Regions from separate parts of the Telluria sp. ZB4P37 genome, predicted to be linked through region 2. Evidence: predicted binding sites of a transcription regulator. Region 2 holds the regulator's gene; each other region holds the start of a gene.
What was found. Region 2 encodes sigma-54, which starts transcription at its own class of promoters, with help from an activator protein. Its sites were predicted from a motif close to TGGCANGNAANCTGCTTT; they were not measured.
Positions count from the first base shown of each region.

Region 1: AC56K1_RS01705 (PEP-CTERM sorting domain-containing protein) is a predicted target of sigma-54. The motif match lies at 2,045-2,062, and genes of this name have one in related genera.
Region 3: AC56K1_RS12800 (PEP-CTERM sorting domain-containing protein) is a predicted target of sigma-54. The motif match lies at 3,762-3,779, and genes of this name have one in related genera.

Region 1 covers NZ_JCASID010000001.1:338,336-345,316, forward strand. Annotated here, with positions in the region: gene uvrC (excinuclease ABC subunit UvrC) at 1-1,835, shown strand, start outside; gene AC56K1_RS01705 (PEP-CTERM sorting domain-containing protein) at 2,103-2,765, shown strand; gene pgsA (CDP-diacylglycerol--glycerol-3-phosphate 3-phosphatidyltransferase) at 2,962-3,540, shown strand; tRNA gene AC56K1_RS01715 (tRNA-Gly) at 3,642-3,717, shown strand; tRNA gene AC56K1_RS01720 (tRNA-Gly) at 3,789-3,864, shown strand; tRNA gene AC56K1_RS01725 (tRNA-Gly) at 3,920-3,995, shown strand; tRNA gene AC56K1_RS01730 (tRNA-Gly) at 4,024-4,099, shown strand; tRNA gene AC56K1_RS01735 (tRNA-Cys) at 4,172-4,245, shown strand; partial or broken gene AC56K1_RS01740 (IS3 family transposase) at 4,494-5,378, opposite strand; partial or broken gene AC56K1_RS01745 (IS30 family transposase) at 5,388-5,911, opposite strand; gene AC56K1_RS01750 (methyltransferase family protein) at 5,935-6,270, opposite strand; partial or broken gene AC56K1_RS01755 (bifunctional protein tyrosine phosphatase family protein/NAD(P)/FAD-dependent oxidoreductase) at 6,402-6,981, opposite strand, start outside.
Region 2 covers NZ_JCASID010000008.1:205,426-212,406, forward strand. Annotated here, with positions in the region: gene AC56K1_RS14820 (KpsF/GutQ family sugar-phosphate isomerase) at 1-380, shown strand, start outside; gene AC56K1_RS14825 (KdsC family phosphatase) at 380-910, shown strand; gene lptC (LPS export ABC transporter periplasmic protein LptC) at 929-1,528, shown strand; gene lptA (lipopolysaccharide transport periplasmic protein LptA) at 1,556-2,110, shown strand; gene lptB (LPS export ABC transporter ATP-binding protein) at 2,107-2,880, shown strand; gene AC56K1_RS14845 (RNA polymerase factor sigma-54) at 2,883-4,364, shown strand; gene hpf (ribosome hibernation-promoting factor, HPF/YfiA family) at 4,423-4,776, shown strand; gene AC56K1_RS14855 (enoyl-CoA hydratase/isomerase family protein) at 4,897-5,979, shown strand; partial or broken gene AC56K1_RS14860 (Ig-like domain-containing protein) at 6,085-6,981, opposite strand, start outside.
Region 3 covers NZ_JCASID010000006.1:190,758-197,738, reverse strand. Annotated here, with positions in the region: gene AC56K1_RS12820 (aldehyde dehydrogenase family protein) at 1-125, opposite strand, end outside; gene AC56K1_RS12815 (glycosyltransferase family 2 protein) at 358-1,356, shown strand; gene AC56K1_RS12810 (glycosyltransferase) at 1,381-2,748, shown strand; gene AC56K1_RS12805 (D-glycero-alpha-D-manno-heptose-1,7-bisphosphate 7-phosphatase) at 2,894-3,457, shown strand; gene AC56K1_RS12800 (PEP-CTERM sorting domain-containing protein) at 3,812-4,423, shown strand; gene AC56K1_RS12795 (hypothetical protein) at 4,541-4,807, opposite strand; tRNA gene AC56K1_RS12790 (tRNA-Pro) at 5,030-5,106, opposite strand; gene AC56K1_RS12785 (MFS transporter) at 5,238-6,981, opposite strand, start outside.

The DNA.
Region 1 (6,981 bases), on a different contig from region 2:
GCGAATCGGCGCGCGAGCGGGTGCTCGACACCGTTTCGAAACTGCCCGACCTGCCGGGCGTCTACCGCTATCTCGACGCCAACCAGAACGTGCTCTACGTCGGCAAGGCGCGCAACCTCAAGAAGCGGGTGTCGAGCTATTTCCAGAAGACCCAGTCGAGCGCGCGCATCGCGATGATGGTGGGGCAGATCGCCAACCTGGAAACCACGGTGACCAGCAGCGAGGCCGAAGCCCTGATCCTGGAAAACAACCTGATCAAGTCGCTCAAGCCGCGCTACAACATCCTGTTCCGCGACGATAAGAGCTACCCCTACATCAAGATCTCGAGCGGCGAAGCCCCGCGCATGGGCTATTACCGCGGCACGCTGGACAAGAAGAACCAGTATTTCGGCCCGTTCCCGAGCGCCTGGGCCGCCAAGGAATCGATGCAGCTGCTGCAGAAGGTATTCATGCTGCGCACCTGCGAGGACAGTGTGTATGCCAACCGCACGCGTCCCTGCCTGCTGCACCAGATCGGCCGCTGCAGTGCGCCCTGCGTCGACCTGGTCACGCCCGAGCAATACCTGCTCGACGTCGAAAACGCCGCGCGCTTCCTGCGCGGGCGCCAGACCGAAGTACTTGCCGACCTCGAGCAGAAGATGCAGGCCTACGCCATGGACCTGAAGTTCGAGCAGGCGGCGGCAATCCGTAACCAGATCCAGGCGCTCTCAAAGGTGCTGCACGCGCAGAGCATGGAAACCGTGGGCGATGCCGACGTCGACGTGATCGCGGTGGTGGTGCAGGGCGGCCGCGCCTGCGTCAACCTGGCGATGGTACGCGGCGGGCGCCACCTGGGCGACCGCGCCTACTTCCCGGCGCACGTCGGCGAATCGCTGGGCGAATGCCCACTGGACGTCGAGGTCCTGTGCGCCTTCCTGGCCCAGCATTATTCCGGCCAGTTCATCCCGAATACGCTGATCCTGAACATCGAGTTCGACCAGCCCGAGCTGATCATGGCCTTGTCCGAGCAGTGCGGCCACCGCATCAACCTGATCTTCCAGCCGCAGGGGCAGCGCCGCCAGTGGCTCGAGATGGCCGGCAAGGGCGCCGAGCTGGCGCTGGCGCGGCTGCTGTCCGAGCAGGGCTCGCAGCAGGCGCGCACCCGCGCGCTGGCCGACGCCCTGCACCTGGACAGCGAAGACCTCGACACCCTGCGCATCGAATGCTTCGACATCAGCCATACCGGCGGCGAAGCGACCCAGGCGTCCTGCGTGGTGTTCCACCACCACCAGATGCAGAACGGCGAATACCGCCGCTTCAACATCAACGGCATCACGCCGGGCGACGATTACGCGGCGATGCGCCAGGTGCTGACGCGCCGCTACGAGAAAGTGGCCAACGGGGAGGGCGTCATGCCCGACATCGTGCTGGTTGACGGCGGCAAGGGGCAGGTCGAAATGGCGCGCCAGGTCTTCTCCGAACTGGGCCTGGACATCGGCATGATCGTCGGCGTGGCCAAAGGCGAGGCGCGCCGGGTCGGCCTGGAAACCCTGATCTTCGCCGACAGCCGCCCGTCCCAGGAGCTGGGCAAGGAATCGGCCGCGCTGATGCTGGTCGCCATGATCCGCGACGAGGCGCACCGGTTTGCGATTACCGGCATGCGTGCCAAGCGCGCCAAGGCCCGGCAAGCTTCGCGCCTGGAAGAGATCGAAGGCATCGGCGCCAAGCGCCGCCAGCGCCTGCTGGCCCGCTTCGGCGGCCTGCGCGGGGTGGTCGACGCCAGCGTGGAAGATTTGATGTCGGTGGAAGGCATCTCGAGCACGCTGGCGGAAGAGATCTACCGGCAGCTGCATTAACAGGGAAAAGCAGGGAGCGAGTAGTGCACCCTGTTTTTGCGGCGCAGCACGCAGCACCACAATTGAGCCCACGAAACGAGGCCGTCACACATGCCATGAGCAGAATTCACACTCTCTCTTCCCTTTGGTAGTGTCGGCAGGTTTGACGATGTTGTGTTCTGATTTTCATGACGATTTCCAAGTGCTTGTATTTACTGAATATTCCTTCTTGGCATGATCTATGCTTATAGAGCAATGCAGTACTTATAACCATAAAGGGATCGTTCCATGAATTCGCTACTGAAGAACCTGATGATCACCACCGTCGCCGCTACCGCATTCGCGGCAGGCGCAGTGCAGGCAGCACCCGTTTCGTTCACTATCACCGCAGCAAGCATTACGGGTGGTGCCGGCTACGGTGTCGATACCGAAGGCGATAACTCGCAGCTGCTGGACGTGCTGTTCCCTACCACGGCCATCGCCACCCAGAACTTCGCCCTGACCGTGGGTGGGCTGCCGTACACTTTTAACCTCGGCAACATCAACTTCCGCGAGCCGACCGGCAACCCAGGCATTACTCCAGGTGAACAGGACAACCTGGGCGTGGAGGCGAAGTTCACGTTCAGCAACCCGGGCGGCGGCGGCATGAAGACCGTGACCGCGAACGGCAGTGCGGTGCTCGGACCCGTGCAGGACAACGGCACCGACTTCACGATCGACTGGGCGCCACTGCTCGTCAGCTTCGGCAACGGCGGCGAATACCGGATTTCCTTGAACGACCTGTTTTTCGACGGACGCGATCAGTCGAATGCACGCATCCTGATGCAGACCGCCACCGTCACCCTGCTGAGCGAAGAGCGCCCGCGCGGCAACGTGCCGGAGCCGGGATCGCTCGCACTGGCCGGCCTGGGCATGATGGCCGCCATCGCCGCGCGCCGCCGCAAGCACTGATCCAGCCCGGCAGGGTGGACACAAAAAACTGCGCGGCTTGCCGCGCAGTTTTTTTGGCGCAGATTTCGGCAAATACGGGCAGGGCGGCAGGGCAGCGGCAGGAATCTCGGGGATACAGCCACGTCACCTAGTCCAATTGGCAATAGCCATGTAGACTAGCGGCGCAAACTTTCATTCCTGTAATCAGTGCTTCCCTATGCCTTTCAACATCCCGATTCTCCTGACCTGGTTACGCGTAGCGCTGATTCCCCTCGTTGTAGGCGTCTTCTACCTTCCCACCCACTGGCTGCCGCTGGCCGACCGCAACCTGGCGGCGACCCTGGTCTTCACCATTGCCGCCATCACCGACTGGTTCGACGGCTTCCTGGCGCGGCGCTGGAACCAGACCTCGGCCTTCGGCGCCTTCCTCGACCCGGTGGCGGACAAGCTGATGGTGGCCGGGGCCTTGCTGGTACTGGTGCAGCTCGACCGGGTGAACGCCATCATCGCCTTCATCATCATCGGCCGCGAGATCACCATCTCTGCCCTGCGCGAATGGATGGCCCAGCTCGGTGCGACCAAATCGGTGGCCGTCAGCTCGCTCGGGAAGATCAAGACCGCCGCCCAGATGACCGCGATCCCGATGCTGCTCTTCCATGACGTGCTGTTCGGGATCGATACCCACTACTGGGGGGAATATTTCCTGTGGCTGGCCGGCGTGCTGACGGTCTGGTCGATGTTCTACTACCTGCGCCGCGCCTGGCCGCTCATCAAGGAGAAGGCGTCGAGCCTGTAAACGAGGCTTGTAGAAATGTTCCGCATCATCCTTGACGTATGGAATAGAATCTCTATAATGCCTGCCTGTTGCAACAACATCGCAGCAGGATGGTCGACAAAGCGGGAGTAGCTCAGTTGGTAGAGCGCAACCTTGCCAAGGTTGAGGTCGAGAGTTCGAGACTCTTCTCCCGCTCCAGTTTCCAGATTGCACGATTCAGTGTAATCTTGAAAAAATGTCAAAGTTCTGCGATAATCGTTGTTCTGTACGCGGGAGTAGCTCAGTTGGTAGAGCGCAACCTTGCCAAGGTTGAGGTCGAGAGTTCGAGACTCTTCTCCCGCTCCAGTTTATCCCGGTAAGCTGGCGCAAAAGTTGGCAGCAGCATCAGTAAGACTCCATTGCGGGAGTAGCTCAGTTGGTAGAGCGCAACCTTGCCAAGGTTGAGGTCGAGAGTTCGAGACTCTTCTCCCGCTCCAAAGGTTTTACACATCGTTGGACTCCTCAGCGGGAGTAGCTCAGTTGGTAGAGCGCAACCTTGCCAAGGTTGAGGTCGAGAGTTCGAGACTCTTCTCCCGCTCCAGATTCAGGGAAGATCGTCTTCCCGGTTGATACGGCAGCTAACCGGCCGCATCAGCGCAGCAAGATTACCTCCGGCGAGGTAGCAAAGCGGTTATGCAGCGGCCTGCAAAGCCGTCTAGACGGGTTCGACTCCCGTCCTCGCCTCCAGAACTCCATAGTACGGGCTCCTTTCGGGCCCGTTCGTTTTGGGTTCAACACCACATGAACTTTGTGGTGCAACACACCCTCCAACGGCTAACTGGCCGTATACTTCCTACACGCTGTTCCCTGTGATTGCGACATCATGGCGACCATCATCAAGCGTCCGTACGGGTATCAACTTCGCGTCACCCACAAACTGCTGCCTAAACCGCTGTGGGCAACATGGCATTCCCCCATCGTCACGGACACCTCCGTTAGGCGCATTCTAGATTTTCAAACTGTACCGGGCTGACGTAGCCGATAGTGGAATGACGCCGTCGTGGATTGTAGAACCTTTCGATGTAGTCGAACACGTCAGCACGTAGATCATCCCTGGTCCGGTAGTGCTTTTTACTCAGGCGCTCGGTCTTGAGCGTCGAGAAGAAGCTTTCCATTGCAGCGTTGTCCCAGCAGTTACCGCGACGGCTCATGCTGCAAACGATGCCGTGCGATTCGAGCAAGCGCTGGAAGTGTTCGCTGGTGTATTGCGAGCCTTGATCCGAATGATGTAATACCGCCCGAGGCCGGCCGCGGCGGAAGATGGCCATCAGCAAGGCGTCCATTACGAGTTGCGCTGTCATGGTCGGTTGCATCGACCAGCCCACCACACGCCGCGAGTACAGGTCGAGGACGACAGCGACAAATAGCCAGCCCTCGCCAGTCCATACGTAAGTGAAGTCAGCAGCCCATTTCTGGTTCGGTCTTGTCGCTTTAAACTGCCGGTCCAGCAGGTTCGGCGCAATAGCGTGGACTGGCGAATCGAACTGCCCTGGTGCACGACGACGCTTGTGCCGGGCCTTAATGCCTACTGCTTTCATCAGCCGCGCCACGCGGTTCTCGCTGCAAGCGTAACCAGCATCGATGAGGTCTCGCACTACGCGCGGTGAACCGTATGTGCCATCGCTGGCTTCGTGGCTGTGCTTGATCGCTTTGAGGAGCCGGGCATTCTCACGTTCATGCGCGCTCACTGGCCGGCCGAACCAGTCGTAAAATCCACTGCTCGATACGCCGAGCAGACGAGACATCGTTCGCGTGGGCCAAATGGTTCGATACTTGGCGATGAAGCCGTACTTCACTTGAGGTCGGCTGCGAAGTAGCCGAGGGCAGGTTCAACCGGTCAACGCAACGGCTCGGCAATTTTATCGCTCGGCGCCATATAAGCAAGAGTTTTCCTTGGGCGCGTATTCAGCTTGTGCGCAATGGCGTTGAGTTCACTCTGCGAGTACTGCGCCAGGTTTGTACCATCCGGGAAATATTGGCGCAATAATCGGTTGGTATTTTCATTCGTACCACGCTGCCATGGACTACGCGGATCGCAGAAATACATCTGGACTGCAGTGGCGGCTGTGAACCGCTTATGTTGTGCTAGTTCAGTGCCCCGATCCCATGTGAGCGTCTCCGTTTTTCCAGCTCGGAAAGCGTTCACTTCACGGACAAGCGCGCTCACTACGTTGTCAGTGTCCTTTTCCTCGAGTTTCACGAGCATCAGGTAACGGGACCGGCGTTCAACCAAGGTAGCGATGTGAGTATTTTTTGCGCCGGAGAGTAAATCGCCTTCCCAATGGCCGGGTATGCGGCGATCCTCCACTTGAGCCGGCCGTTCGTGGATTGAAACAGCGTCAATTATCTGGCCACGCGGCTGTCCAGGGTAGCGCTCTAGCAACCACCTTTCCTCGCGTGTTGCCTTGCGTCGAAAAATACGCCCAGCAGCACGGTCAAAGCGATACGCAAGGGGCTCAAGGTAAATAACGCAATCCCGAGCGCAGCAAGCAGCAGGCCGGAATAAATAGGATGCCGCACGAAACGGTAGGTGCCATGTGTGACGAGTTCTGCCGTAGGTAGGGGCCGCGGGAAGGGTGTGAGTGATTTCCCGAGTGAGACGACACTACTGTCAAGAACAGCGATTCCGAGCAGTACAGCGGTCGCTCCCAAGATGCGAAATACTGTTGGCGCAGGCCAAGTCGGCCCAACCTGGGGCGGCAGCAAGAACAAAATAAATAGCAGGACCTAGATCAGTACCTAGGCTTCGCCGCGGCGGCCGAAATGGCTTCGATTGATGTCATATCCATTTTTCCCTGATAAGCGAGCGCGTCAATTAAACCAAAGCGCTCGCCATCTCAGCTTCATGCTTGCGATGTCTGGGGGCGTGCCATCCATTTGCGCCCCTTGAGCATGCCATTCCAGTACAGTGCTGGAAGGATGTTTTTCTTCAGGTGCCAGGCTAAGCGCGAAGGCCTGGTGCCGTCGATCAGCCAAGGTGGAAAACTCGGTGCGAGCTTTCCACCATAGGTAAAGTCGGCAAGAACGATCTTGCCCCGTTCCACGGTCAGTGGGCAGGAGCCATAGCCGTCGTAGTTCGCCGTCCCTTGGGCCTTGCCTAGCTGGGCAAGGAGGTTGTGCGCCACTACCGGCGCCTGCTTGCGAATAGCAGCAGCGGTCTTGGCATTACTGGTATTGCATGCGTTGCCCAGCGCAAATATGTTGTCGTAGCGCCGGTGCCGCAAGCTGGCAGGATCGACGTCGATCCACCCGGCAGCGTCGGCCAAAGGGCTGCTCCGAACTAAATCAGGCGCGACCTGCGGCGGCACAACATGGAGCAGGTCGAAGTCCCTGACGACCGTCTGCTTGACGCCGTTGGCTCCTGCCCGGGTGAAAGTAGCGCGCTTGTTTTCGCCGTCGATCGCGGTCAGGTTCTCGCTAAAG
Region 2 (6,981 bases):
CCCATGTGCGCGACGTCATGCGCAGCGGCGACGCGATCCCCGCCGTGAGCCCCGACACGCCGCTGGCCAAGGCCCTGCTGGAAGTCTCGCAGAAGGGCATGGGCATGACCGCCGTGATCGACGAAGACCGCCGCCCGGTCGGCGTGTTCACCGACGGCGACTTGCGCCGCCTGATCGAGCGCATGCACGATTTCTCGAACATCCTGATCCGCGACGTGATGCATGCGGGTCCGCGCACCGTGCACCCGGAACAGCTGGCGGTCGACGCGGTCGCCGTGATGGAAGAATTCCGCATCAACCAGATGCTGGTGGTGGATCTTGAGGGCCGCCTGGTCGGCGCGCTCCACATCCACGACCTGACCCGCGCCAAGGTGATCTGATGACCCCACTGGAACACATGCAGCGCGCCGCGCGCGTCAAAGTCATGATCTTCGACGTCGACGGCGTGCTCACCGACGGCAGTCTTACCTACGGCCCGGACGGCGAAGTCACCAAGACCTTCAATGTGCTCGATGGCCTGGGCATCCAGTTGCTGGGCAAGACCGGCGTGCAGACCGCGATCATCAGCGCGCGCCTGTCGCCGATCGTGGTCAAAAGGGCAGCAGACCTGGGCATTCAGCATGTCTACCAGGGCATCCACGACAAGCGCATCGGCTTTGCCAAGCTGCTCGAAGCCACCGGCGTGACTGCGGAAGAATGCGGCTACATCGGCGACGACGTGATCGACCTGCCGCTGCTGACCAAAGTCGGCTTTGCCGTGGCCGTGCCCTCGGGCCACCCGGAAGTGCAGCACCGCGCACATTACGTCACCAGGAACGCTGGCGGCCGCGGCGCCGTGCGCGAAGTCTGCGACCTGGTCATGCGGGCCCAGGGCACCTACGAACAGGCGCTCGCGCCTTACTTTGCCTAAGCCGTCGCACGAGCAGACATGGTCAACTACAAGCGCACCGCCCACCGCTGGAGACTGCTGAGCGTCATGATCATCGGTGTCTTCCTCGCCTTCGGCAGTTTCTGGCTGGTGCAGGTGATGGACAGCGACGATGGCGATGCGCGCCTGGGCGGGCCGATGAACGAGCCCGATTACATCGTCGAGAATTTCTCGTTCGTGCGGATGACCGAAGAGGGCAAGCCGAGCTACGTCGTGTCGGGCAAGCGCCTGGCGCACCAGCCGCAGGGCGACGTCTCCGAAGTAGAGCAGCCGGTGGTGCAGGGCATGACGCCCGGCCGCCCGCGCACCAACGTCGTGGCCAACCGCGGCCGCATCTACCACGAAGAACACCGCGTCGACCTGCTCGGCAAGGTCGACATCCAGCGTCCGGCCACGCCGACCAGCGAAGCGCTGCGCGTGCGCACCGAGGCGCTGACCGTGCTGCCCGACGAAGAGATCATGAAGACCGACAAGCCGATCGAGATGCAGCTCGGCGCCTCCACCATCCGTGGCACCGGCATGGTCGCGAACAACGCGACCCAGAAACTGCACCTGGCCAGCCGCGGCCAGATCGTCTATCCGCCACGCGCGCAACGCTAGCGCGCACGTCATCACAGGACAAGCACCATGAAAAAAATCATTCTTGCCGCCCTTCTTGGCCTGGCCTCCCTCGGCGCCTTTGCCGAGCGCGCCGATTCGCTCAAGCAGGCCGTGATCAACTTCGACACCCTGGACGTCGACGAGGTCACGCAAACCCGCATCCTGACCGGCAACGTCGTGCTCACGCGCGGCACCCTGGTGCTCAAGTCCGACCGCGCCCAGGTCAAGGAAACGCCGGAAGGCTATATGAGCGTGACGCTCACCGCAGCGCCGGGCAAGCTGGCCACCTTCCGCCAGAAGCGCGACGGCGGTCCGGACCTGTGGGTCGAAGGCCAGGCCCAGCGCATCGAATACGACGAGCGCGCCGAGCTGGTCAAGCTGTTCACCGCGGCCGAAGTGCGCGAGCTCGAAAGCGGGCGCATGACCAATGAAATCAAGGGTCCGTTCATTTCCTACGACAACCGCAAGGAAGTCGCCCAGGTGCGCAACGACGCCAGCGGCCAGAGCAAGATCGGCGGCGGGCGCGGCACCCTGATCATCGCCCCGCGCCGCCCTGCAACCGCAGAAGGCGGCAAGCAATGACGGCAGCCTTGGCAACCGTGCGCGAAGGCTGCAGCACCCTGATCGTCAAGGGCCTGCAAAAGAGCTATGGCAAGCGGCTGGTGGTGCGCGACGTCTCGCTGCAGGTGGAATGCGGCGAAGTGGTTGGTTTGCTGGGCCCGAACGGCGCCGGCAAGACCACCTCGTTCTACATGATCGTCGGCCTGGTGCCGTCGGACGCCGGTTCGATCGACATCAACGGCACCGACATCTCGAGCCTGCCGATTCATCGCCGCGCGGTGCTCGGCCTGTCCTACCTGCCGCAGGAAGCCTCGGTGTTCCGCAAGCTCACGGTGGAAGAGAACATCCGCGCCGTGCTCGAACTGCAGCGCACCGACGAAGGCAAGGCCATGTCGAAGGACGAGATCAACGAGCGCCTCGATACCCTGCTGGCCGAACTGCAGATCGAGAAGCTGCGCGAGAACCCGGCGCTGTCGCTGTCGGGCGGCGAGCGCCGCCGCGTGGAGATCGCGCGCGCGCTGGCGACCAACCCGCGCTTCGTGCTGCTCGACGAACCGTTTGCCGGCGTGGACCCGATCGCGGTCATCGAGATCCAGCGCATCGTACGCTTCCTGAAGGAGCGCAACATCGGCGTCCTGATCACGGACCATAACGTGCGCGAGACGCTCGGCATCTGCGATCGCGCCTACATCATCAACCAGGGGGCGGTGCTGGCCTCGGGCCGTCCGGACGACATCATCGCCGACGAGTCGGTGCGCCGCGTCTACCTCGGCGAACACTTCCGCATGTGACCATGAAACAGTCCCTGCAACTCCGCACTTCGCAGCACCTGGCGCTCACGCCGCAGCTGCAGCAGTCGATCCGGCTCCTGCAGTTGTCCACGCTCGAACTGCACCAGGAGCTCGAGCAGATACTGACCGATAACCCGCTGCTCGAACGCCTTGACGATCCGCTCGACCACTCGGTGCGCCTGCTGGCTGACGGCGCCATCAACAGCGCACCCGCCAGCGGCGAAGCCCCGGCCACGCAGCCGGCACAGGAAGCCGGCGAAGGCGAGGGCGCCAAGCCGGAGGGCGAAGGTATCGAGGACGGCAATGATCGCGACCGGGGCGAACCGGATGGCGACTGGGGCGGCGAGGGCGGCGGCGCGCGCAGCGGCGACGACGAAGACGGCCGCCCGCAGCTGGAAGCCTGCAGCGTATCCCTGCGCGAGCACCTGGCCGAACAGGTCCGCACCACCGGCTGCAGCGTGCGCGACCGCGCGCTGGCCGAACTCGTGATCGATGCGCTCGACGACAACGGCTATCTGGAGGAGCCGCTGGACGACATCCACGCGCGCCTGCCCGCCGAACTCGAGATCGAGATGGACGAGCTGCGCTGTGCGCTGGCACTGGTGCAGAGCCTGGACCCGGTCGGCTGCGGTGCACGCAGCGCGGCCGAATGCCTGGCGCTGCAGATCCGCCGCATGCCGGGCGTGCCGATGGTCACGCGGCGCCTTGCGTTGAAGATCGTCGAAGGCTACCTGAGCTGGTTCGCCCAGCGCGAATACGCCAAGCTCAAGAAGGCGTTGGACTGCGACGACGAAGACCTGCGCGAAGTGCAGGCCGTGGTCCGCCAGTGCAATCCACATCCCGGCGCGACCTTTGCGTCTGCTACCTCCGACTACGTGGTGCCGGACGTGATCGTGCGCCGCGCCAAGGGCGGCTGGTCGGTGGTGCTGAACCCGGACGTGATGCCGAAACTGCGCGTGAATTCGCTCTACGCCAACCTGCTCAAGCAGGGGAAAAGCGAAAGCCAGATGGGCGCGCAGCTGCAGGAAGCCAAGTGGCTGATCAAGAATATGCGCCAGCGTTTCGATACGATCTTGCGTGTGGCCGAGGCAATTGTAGAGCGCCAGCGCAACTTTTTCAGCCATGGCGCGGTTGCCATGCGCCCGCTTGTGCTGCGCGAGATTGCTGATACACTAGGCCTACACGAGAGTACGATTTCCCGTGTAACCACGCAGAAATACATGTTGACCCCCCACGGCATGTTTGAACTGAAATATTTCTTCGGAAGCCACGTCGCCACCGAAGCGGGGGGAGAAGCATCTTCCACGGCGATCCGCGCGCTCATTGCGCAATTGACAGGAGCAGAAGACCCAAAGAACCCTCTATCCGACAGCAAGATCGCGGAAATGCTCGGGGAACAAGGTATGGTCATTGCGCGCCGGACGGTTGCCAAATACCGCGAAGCCCTCAAGATCCCTCCCGTCAGCCTCCGCAAGTCTCTGTAACTGCACTGCCCACACCTATCTTGTGGCGCGGGCAGCGCGACATTTTAAAGGAGTGTGTATGAACCTCACAATCAGTGGTCATCATCTTGAAGTGACTCCCGCAATTCGTGAATACGTTCAGAATAAGCTCGAGCGCATTAACCGTCATTTCGATCACGTGATCGACACCCACGTGTTCCTCGCCATCGACAACCTCACCGAAAAAGAAAAACGGCAGAAAGCCGAGATCAACCTGCAAGTATCAGGAAAAATTTTGCATGTGGCCAGTGCCGCGCAAGACCTGTACGCGGCGATCGACATGCTGATGGACAGGCTGGACCGCCAGGTCATCAAGCACAAGTCCATGCTGCAAAATCATAATCACGTGGCGCACAAACGCCTGCCGGATCTCGGCGAAGCCGCCGCTGCGTAAATACGCGCGGCAGCAATGACAGCAAGGGCGTCTGAGGGGACGCCCTTTTTGCATCTACAGTGCTTCGCATGCGCGCGACTGTTCTGTAAAATGCATGTTTTTTCGATCACAGCACATTCCATGACCGACACCGTCCTGACCCGCGTCGCCAACCGCACCGGCGTCATTACGCTCGACCGGCCAAAAGCCCTGAATTCCTTGTCGCTCGATATGGTGCGCGCGCTCACCGCGATCCTGCGCGACTGGCAGAACGATGCCGGCATCGACGCGGTCGTGATCACCAGCTCGAGCGAAAAGGCCTTGTGCGCGGGTGGCGACATCCGTTTCTTCCATGAAATGGGCCATGTCGGGCCGACTGGCGGCAGCGCGCTGCTGGAAGATTTCTTCACCGAAGAATACGCGCTGAACCACCTGATCCATTTCTACCCGAAGCCGTATATCGCGCTGATGGATGGCGTGGTGATGGGTGGCGGCATGGGCATTGCCCAGGGCGGTCCCGGTTGCGGCCTGCGCATCGTCACCGAGCGCAGCAAGGTCGCCATGCCCGAGGTGAATATCGGCCTGTTCCCCGATGTCGGCGGCAGCCATTTCCTGTCGCACGCGCCGGGCCAGTTGGGCCAGTACCTGGGCCTCACCGGTTTGACGATCGGCCCGGCCGACGCGATGTACGTGGGCCTGGCGGACCTGTTCGTGCCGGGCGAGAAGATGGGTGAGTTGATGGCGCTGGTGGAAGCTACGCCGGGTGCTGGTTTGCCTGCAGCGATCCGTGCGTTTGCCGCGCCGTTTGCGCGGGCCGCAGGCAGCAGTGAACTGCAGGCCCGGCGCGCCGTGATCGACGCCCACTTCGGCGCCGCCTCTGTGGCCGCCATCATGGCATCGCTGGCGCGCGACGAGAACCCGTTCGCGCAAAAAGCCCTCAAGGCCATGCGCCAGCGCTCGCCCCTGATGATGTGCGTCACGCGCGAACTCCTGCAGCGCGGCGCCTCGCTGGACGTGGCCGATTGCCTGCGCATGGAACGCTCGCTGGTGCGCCACAACTTCGAACACGGCGAAGTGCTGGAAGGCGTGCGCGCGCTGGTGATCGACAAGGACAACCTGCCGAAGTGGAATCCGGCGACGCTGGAGGAAGTGACGCCAGCGATGGTGGCGAAATTCTTCGAGCCGGTCTGGCCCGATTACGCACACCCCTTGCGTCACCTGTAGCAATACGCACGGTTGATCCGGCTTGCACGTCGATGCCGGCGCGTCAGTACGATGCGGCTTTGGTTGCACAAGGGCCTGCACTGTCAAAGCGCAGGCCCTTGCGCCTTATTCGGGCATGCCGAACATAATGGCACCCGACAGTGCCGAGACGCTCGGAACGCCGACCAGGACAATCGAGGTACCAGGCAGGCTGATGAGTAGATCGTTGCCGGTGTCAGTGACATACTTCGCGATGAACGCATCGACATTCATCGGCGTCGAGAAGAAGTCTGCAAAAAACAGTTTGTCTCCCTCGGCGGCTTTGAAATCCAGAAGGCGGTCATTGCCGTTCTGAGGATCGAATATGAACTTGTCAGCCCCAGCACCACCAGTGAGGATGTCATTGCCCTTGCCGCCCATGATGACATCCCCTTCGGTGCCACCGTCGAGCGTGTCATTGCCGCTGTCACCGTAAAGGTAGTCGATGCCTGCGCCGCCTGTCAGCCTGTCGTCCCCGTTGCCACCGTAGAGTGCATCGGTGCCGCCATAGCCGGAGAGCGTGTCATTGCCGTTGCCACCCTGGAGTACGTCTTCGGCATTGTTGGTCGTATTGCCCGACAGTGTGTCGCTACCGTTTCCGCCATTCAGATTCACGCCTTTGTCACCAGTCGATCCTGTCATGAGCAAGGTGATGGAATTTTTACTCGTCAGGCCACCCGTATCCGTAATTGTGTAAGTGAATACCGCCTTCACCGCCTGGCCAGTGACCATCCAGTCCAGTTCTGTGGAGGGCACGAGTGTGACGCTGCTGCCATCAGCCGAAATCTGCGCCTGCACATTCAGGGAGGAGAGCGCGACCTCCGCACGTGTGACAGGGTTGATTAATTTCGTAACAGCATTGGGATCGCTGTTCGCCCAGCTTAAGGTTGCCACGTTCGAGCTCAAGGAAAGCGTGTGCTTGTCGCCAGCATCCTGGTCGTAGACAGAATCGGCGACCTGGAAGGTAACCGGTGCATTTTCAAT
Region 3 (6,981 bases), on a different contig from region 2:
AGCGCGGCGTGTTCGGCGCCGGCGCTGGCGTACTCGCCGACCACGTCGCTGCGATCGGACGGGCTGCGCGTAGTGATGGACGTGGCGCCGTCAAGCCAGCGGCCGTCGATATACAGTTGTTTCATGTCGCTCCTGTTGTCATGAAAAACACAAGCGGCCAGTGTAGCAAACCACAGCCTGCACGGGTTCGCCAGCAATTTCGCGTTCAGGGCCCGACCGGCCCGGACCTTGATCCACCTCCAAGCCGCATCACGACAAAGGAACCCGGCCGTACCCGTCCACTCCAACCCCAGGCAACAGGCCCTGTCGTCCGCACATCGCGACGGTAGAGGCCGCCTGAAGACCTGGAGACAAAACATGCCGGCAATGAAGGATGACGCAAGCATCGCGGTATCGGTAGTCGTGCCCGCCTGCGGCCGGATGGACCTGCTCGACCGCTGCCTGGACGCCCTGGTGCGCCAGCAGGTCGACCCGCACAGCTATGAAATCGTCGTCATCGATGACGAGCCCAACCATAACACCCTGCACCTGGTGGCCGGCTGGCGCACCCGCACGCTCGACCGCGGGCCACGGCTGAGCTACATCGCCAATCCCGGCCCCAACGGTCCCGCCGCTGCGCGCAACCGCGGCTGGCGCACTGCGCGCGCCCGCATCGTCGCCTTCACCAGCGACGAAGCCGTGCCCGAGCCCGGCTGGCTGGCCGCCGGCCTGGCGGCTTTGCACGACAGCACCGAAGTCGTCTGCGGACGCATCCAGACGCTGGTCCCACCCCGCCCCGCCGATGGGCGGCGCAGCGTGCGCGAGCACGAAGCGGCCGATTTCACCAGCGCCAGCTGCTTCTTCCGCAAGTCCGTGCTCGAGCGCCTCGGCGGCTTCGACGAGCGCTTCAATGTCCCGCGCGGAACCGATGCCGACATGTACTTCCGCCTGCTCGAACACGGCGTCGCCATCGGGCAGGCGCCAAAGGCGCTGGTCCTGCACCCGATCGGGCCGGCGCCATGGGGCGCTAGCCTGCTGCAGGTGCGCGACGCCGAGTCCGACGCCCTGCTGTACAAGAAGCACCCGGCACTGTACCGCCAGAAGGTCGAGCCCCGCCCCGCCTGGGACAATTACCTGGTGGCCGGCGTGCTGCTGGTCGCCCTGCTCAGCGCCCTGCTCGGCATGGCGGTCATGGCGGCGCTGGCCTTTGGCGCCTGGCTGCTGCTCACCGCCCGCCGCTGCGCCCATAGCCTGCGCGGCGCGGCGCATACCCCCTCCCACGTGGCCGAAATGATCGTCACCTCGGCCCTGCTGCCGCCCTTGTGCGTGTTCTGGCGCCTTGCCGGGGCGGTGCGCTACCGCGTCCGCTTCGCGTGAGACCGCCATGCCGAGGGAGCCAAGATGAGACTCAACGATGTCCAGGGCATTCCCGCGCCGCGCGCGCCTGGCCGGCGCCTGCACATCGCCCTCGTCAGCGACTGCGCCGCCCCCGGCACAAGGCCGGGGGGCATCGTCTGTAGCAGCCGACACCTCTACGTCCGCCAGCTCGCCCACGAACTTGCCCGCACCGGTCATCTGGTCGACATCTTCACGCGCCGCGACGCGCCCGGACAGCCGCAGGTGGTGCGACTGAACGACAGCATCCGCCTCATCCACGTCCCGGCCGGACCGCCCGGCTACGTGCCGAACGAGCTGATGCTCGCGCACGTCGACGCGTTCTCGCGTTTCGTCGCGCGCTTCATGCGGCGCCGGAGCGGCCACTACGACATCGTGCATGCAAACTTCTTCATGGCCGGCATGGTTGCCCAGCATCTGAAGGAGGCGCTGGATATTCCCTTCGTGGTGACCTTCCCCGCGCTCGAGCGGGCACATCGGCGCGCCCAGGTTGCGGCCGATGCCGTTACCATCGCCTGCATCCGCATCGAAAGCAAGCTCATGCGCGCGGCCGACCGCATCATTGCCGACTGCCTGCAAGACCGCGCCGACATGGCGCAGCTGCATGGCCTGCCTTCCTCTCGCATCGAGATCGCACCCTGCGGCTTTTCGCCAGGCGAACTGTGGCCGGTGCCGATGATGGAAGCCCGTGCCCGCCTCGGCCTGGACCCGCATCGTTTCACCGTGCTCCAGCTGGGGCGCCTGGTGCCCCGCAAGGGCGTCGATACCGTCATCCAGGGCCTGGCCATGCTGCGGCACCGGCACGGGCTCGATGCGCAGTTGCTGGTGGTGGGCGGGGACGCGGGCAGCGGGCCTGGTGGCAATGCGGCTGCCAATGCCGACAGCAATGCCGGCGGTGCCATCCGAAGGGATGGCCCCGAGCTGGCACGGCTCCGCCACCTCGCGGCCGACCTCGGCATCGCGACGCAGGTGCGCTTCACGGGCCAGCAGCCGCGCACCGCGCTGCGCGACTGGTACAGCGCTGCCAACGTATTCGCCAACACGCCCTGGTATGAACCCTGTGGCATCACCCCGGTGGAAGCAATGGCCTGCGCACGTCCCGTGATCGGCTCCGAAGTCGGCGGCATGAAGAGCAAGGTCGACGACGGCGTGACCGGCTTCCTCGTTCCCTCGCGCGATCCCGAAGCATTGGCCGGGCGCCTGGCGCGGCTGCATCGCCAGCCGGACCTGGCGCGCGCCATGGGCGAGGCCGGCCGGCGCCGCGCCTGCGAGCACTACACCTGGCACCACGTCGCCGCGCGGCTGCTTGCCATCTACGCCGACGTGCTGGACGACACCCGGCTGGCTGCGGGTCCCGCCATTCTTACAACCTGAGGAAGCCGACGAGCATGACGATAAGCATTTCCTTTTCCACGCCGGGCGAGCCGGTCCCTGCCGCCGACATGGCGGGCAATCCGGAATCATCCTCCGGGCGCACGAAGGCTTTGCCACGACGCCGGCAACGACAAGCGTTCCCGGCATGAAGGCGGTTTTCTTCGACCAGGACGGCACCCTGGTGGACGACGTGCCGTATAACGTCGAGCCGCGCCGCATCCGGCTCGTCAGCGGCGCCGGCGCCGCGCTGCGGCTTCTGGCCAGGCTCGATTACCGCTTCTTCGTCGTCACCAACCAGTCCGGCATCGCGCACGGCTGCTTTGGCGAAGACGCGATGGGCCCGGTCGCCGACCGGCTGGCCGACCTGCTGTTCCGCGAAAACCTGACCATGGAAGGCTTTTACTATTGCCCGCATCACCCGCTCGGCACGGTCGGCGACTACGCCATGGTGTGCGCCTGCCGCAAGCCCTCGCCCGGCATGCTGATGAAGGCGGCCAACGAGCATGGCATCGACTTGCGCTCATCGTGGATGGTGGGCGACATCCTGCACGACGTGGAAGCCGGCAACCGCGCGGGGTGCCGGACCCTGCTGATCGATAACGGCAACGAAACCGAATGGCGGCTGGGACCGCGCCGGGTACCCACGCGCATGGCGCCGGATTTGTATGCGGCAGCGGTGCTGATTGCCGGCCACGAAGCGGCGCGCTGACACTCGCCCGGCAAGAAGATGATGAAATGCCCGCTATACCGGCATGAACATCGCCGGCTTGGGGTTCCCAATGTGGATCCGATCCGGTCATTTTCGGCCTACGCAACCGCGGGAAATGATTTGTACTACGCTTCCTTACGCCAGATAATCAGGCAAACATGCACTATGGGTTGAATGCCATTGACGGCTACCGAGTGACTTCTCGTTTTCTCATTCCCTTATTGTTGTCGAAGATACTTACAAGCTCTAGAACAATCCAATCCACGTTTTCGCAGAGCGCTGATTATTAAGAGAAAACTACCGCTGGCACAGTCGTTGCTCAGTTTTGGTTACTTCAACTAATCAAGGATTGGTATGCGTCTCTCTCAAGCGCTAATCGGCGTTGCAATCGCAACGTTGCACGTGAGCGTACATGCGTCGCTCATCAATCCCGATGAGTACAAGACGTCTTCGCAGACATGGCTGAAACTGTCCGAAACAGTCGGCCTGAGCATGAATGATTTCAACAACGGCGCTGGCGGCTGGAATACCATGTACCGCCTCGCCTCGAGACAGGAAATCGCGCTGATGCTGCAAGGATTGGGCATTTCGGAAGGCGACTCCGGGTGGAGGACCACAGTACCGGGAGCAAGCAACTTCATCTATCAGTTGGGCGGTACGGTTCCCGGCACCGGTTACGCGGGGACCTGGAGTTCCAACGGCCACCAAGGCGCGAGCGGCATGGGGCTAGGCTGGTCCGTGAGTGCCATCCTCGGCAACGGCGAGCAGGGCAACCCTTTGAGCGATAGCTGCCCGGCCTATACCAACTGTGCGCGCATCGTTGCGACAGCCGTGAATGTCTCGCCATTCAATGCGGCGCCGATAACGGGACTGTTCGTGGTGCGCATACCAGAACCCGGCACCCTCGCCTTGTTCGGCCTGGCCGGCGGCCTGCTGGCCCTCCAGCGGCGCCGCAGCCGTCAGTGACGGCATGAAGGGCTGTGCAGCCTGAAACAAAAAAAGGGTTGGAAACAATGTTTCCAACCCTTTTTTTGATCCACCGCAGACTGGTGAATCCAGGCCCGTACCGAAGGCCGGATCAACTCAAGCGCATTTGAAATTAATTTCCGACAAAGGCATGCGCGCGAACGGGATGGCATTCTTTGCAGTGCAATCGATCAGCGTCATCGCCTTCCCACGCTTGGCGCAGAATGCATGTGCTTCGATCAGCAGGTCGGCTTTCACACTGGCGCCGGATACGAAGACACCACCGGCACTTTTTTTAGCCAGCATAAAGGTATCGGTTCCGGTAGCGATTGGTCCGCTCGATGCGCAGCCGATCAGCGACATCGACGCCTCGCACATCGACATAATTTTCTTTATCTTTTTCCTGGTTCGGTATCCTGGCGTGCCATGGGGCCGCCGCAAAGCGAGGTGCCTGTTATTCATGGATCACAAATAATACTTGCGCCCGCCCTGTCATACACAACAGCTGCATTCGGCCAGACATAAAAAAACAGCACCGATATTAGATGATCATCTAATACACAGTGCTGTTTCCATACAGCTTACGCTGCAAGTATCTGATTCTATTGGTCGGGGCGAGAGGATTCGAACCTCCGACCCCGTGCACCCCATGCACGTACGCTACCAGGCTGCGCTACGCCCCGACTAGCTGGGAATTATATCAGAGCTCGTCCGAAACTCCCGATTTTTTGTTATGGATATGCAACGGTTTTTTTGCGCTTGCGCAGGGGCGTGGCACCTGCCGCCGCACCGGATCGCGGCAGCGCAGGACGCCCTACTTCCAATCCCCGCGCAGCGCCAGTACCTGCTCCTGCAAATGCTCCGGCGATGCCGCATCCGGCTCCACCGGCTTGCCGACCGCCAGCGACAGCTTCGAGCGGATCCCGCGCGCGAACGAGCGCTCGAAGAGATTGGTCGAATCGCGCGTGAACACGCTGCCCCACAGTCCGCGCAGCGCCATCGGGATCACCGGCACCTTGCTGCGCTCGACGATCCTGGCGATGCCGCCGCGGAACTCGTTGATCTCGCCGGTGTTGGTCAGTTTCCCCTCCGGGAAGATGCAGACCAGTTCGCCCTGGTGCAGCGCCTCGGCGATGTCGATGAAGGCGCGTTCCATCAGGAACGGGTCTTCCTTGGCCGGCGCGATCGGGATCGCCTTGGCAGCGCGGAAGATCCAGCCGAGGAAAGGCGTCTTGAAAATGCGGTGGTCCATCACGAAGCGGATCGGGCGCGGGCTGGCGGCGCCGATCACCAGCGCATCCACATACGACACGTGATTGCAGACCAGTACCGCCGCACCCTGCTCGGGAATGCGGTGGGCGTCGACCGTGCGCACGCGGTAGCCGGTATGGATCAGCATCCAGGCCAGGAAGCGCATCAGGAATTCCGGCACCAGCGAGAAGATGTAGACGGCCACGCAGGCGTTGAGCAGCGCGGTCACGAGGAACATTTCGGGAATGGTGAAGCCCTGCCCGAGCAGCAGGATGGCCACGCCGGCCGCCGCCACCATGAAGATCGCATTCAGGATGTTCATGCCCGCAATGGTGCGCGAGACGTGTTTCGGGTCGCAGCGGGTCTGGATCAGGGCGAACAGCGGCACGATGAAGAAGCCGCCGAACACGCCGATCAGCACCAGGTCGGCCAGGATGCGCCACATGCCCGGCAATGCGACCAGGGCAAATGCGTCGACGGTGACGGTATTCGTATAGCCCATGCTGGCGAAATACAGGTCGACGCCGAACACCGACAGGCCGATCGACCCAAAAGGCACCAGGCCGATCTCGACCTTGTGCCCCGACAGCTTTTCGCACAGCAGCGAGCCGGTGCCGATGCCGAGCGAAAACACGGTCAGCAGCAGCACGAACACGCTATGGTCGCCGTGCAGGTAGTCCTTGGCATACACCGGGAATTGCGACAGCAGCAGTGCACCATAGAACCAGAACCAGGAATTGCCCAGCATCGACAGGAAGACGGTGCGGTTCTGGCGCGAGAACTTCAGGTTGCGCACCGATTCGGCGAACGGGTTGCGGCTGATTCTCAGTTCCGGCGCCGGCGCGGGGGAAGGCGGGATACGCGAACTCGCCAGCAGGCCCAGCACCGCGCAGAACAGCGTGCCACCGGCAACCAGGTGAATGCCCCAGGGCTTGTAGGCGACCAGCATGGCGCCGGCCACTTCGCCCAGCAGGATGCCGACAAAGGTCCCCATTTCGATCACGCCATTGCCGCCCACCAGCTCTTCGGGTTTCAACTGCTGCGGCAGGTAAGCATATTTCACCGGGCCGAACAGCGTCGAATGCACGCCCATGCCGACCACGGCGGCCACCAGCAGCCACAGCGTGTGGGTCATCCAGCCGATGCCGGCCACGAGCATGATCACGATTTCCAGCAGCTTGACAAACCTTGCCAGCTGCGCCTTGTCGAATTTGTCTGCGACCTGCCCGGCAGTGGCCGAAAACAGCACGAAGGGCAGGATGAACAGGCCGGGGATCAGGTTGTTCAGCAGCGATGGGCTGACGCTC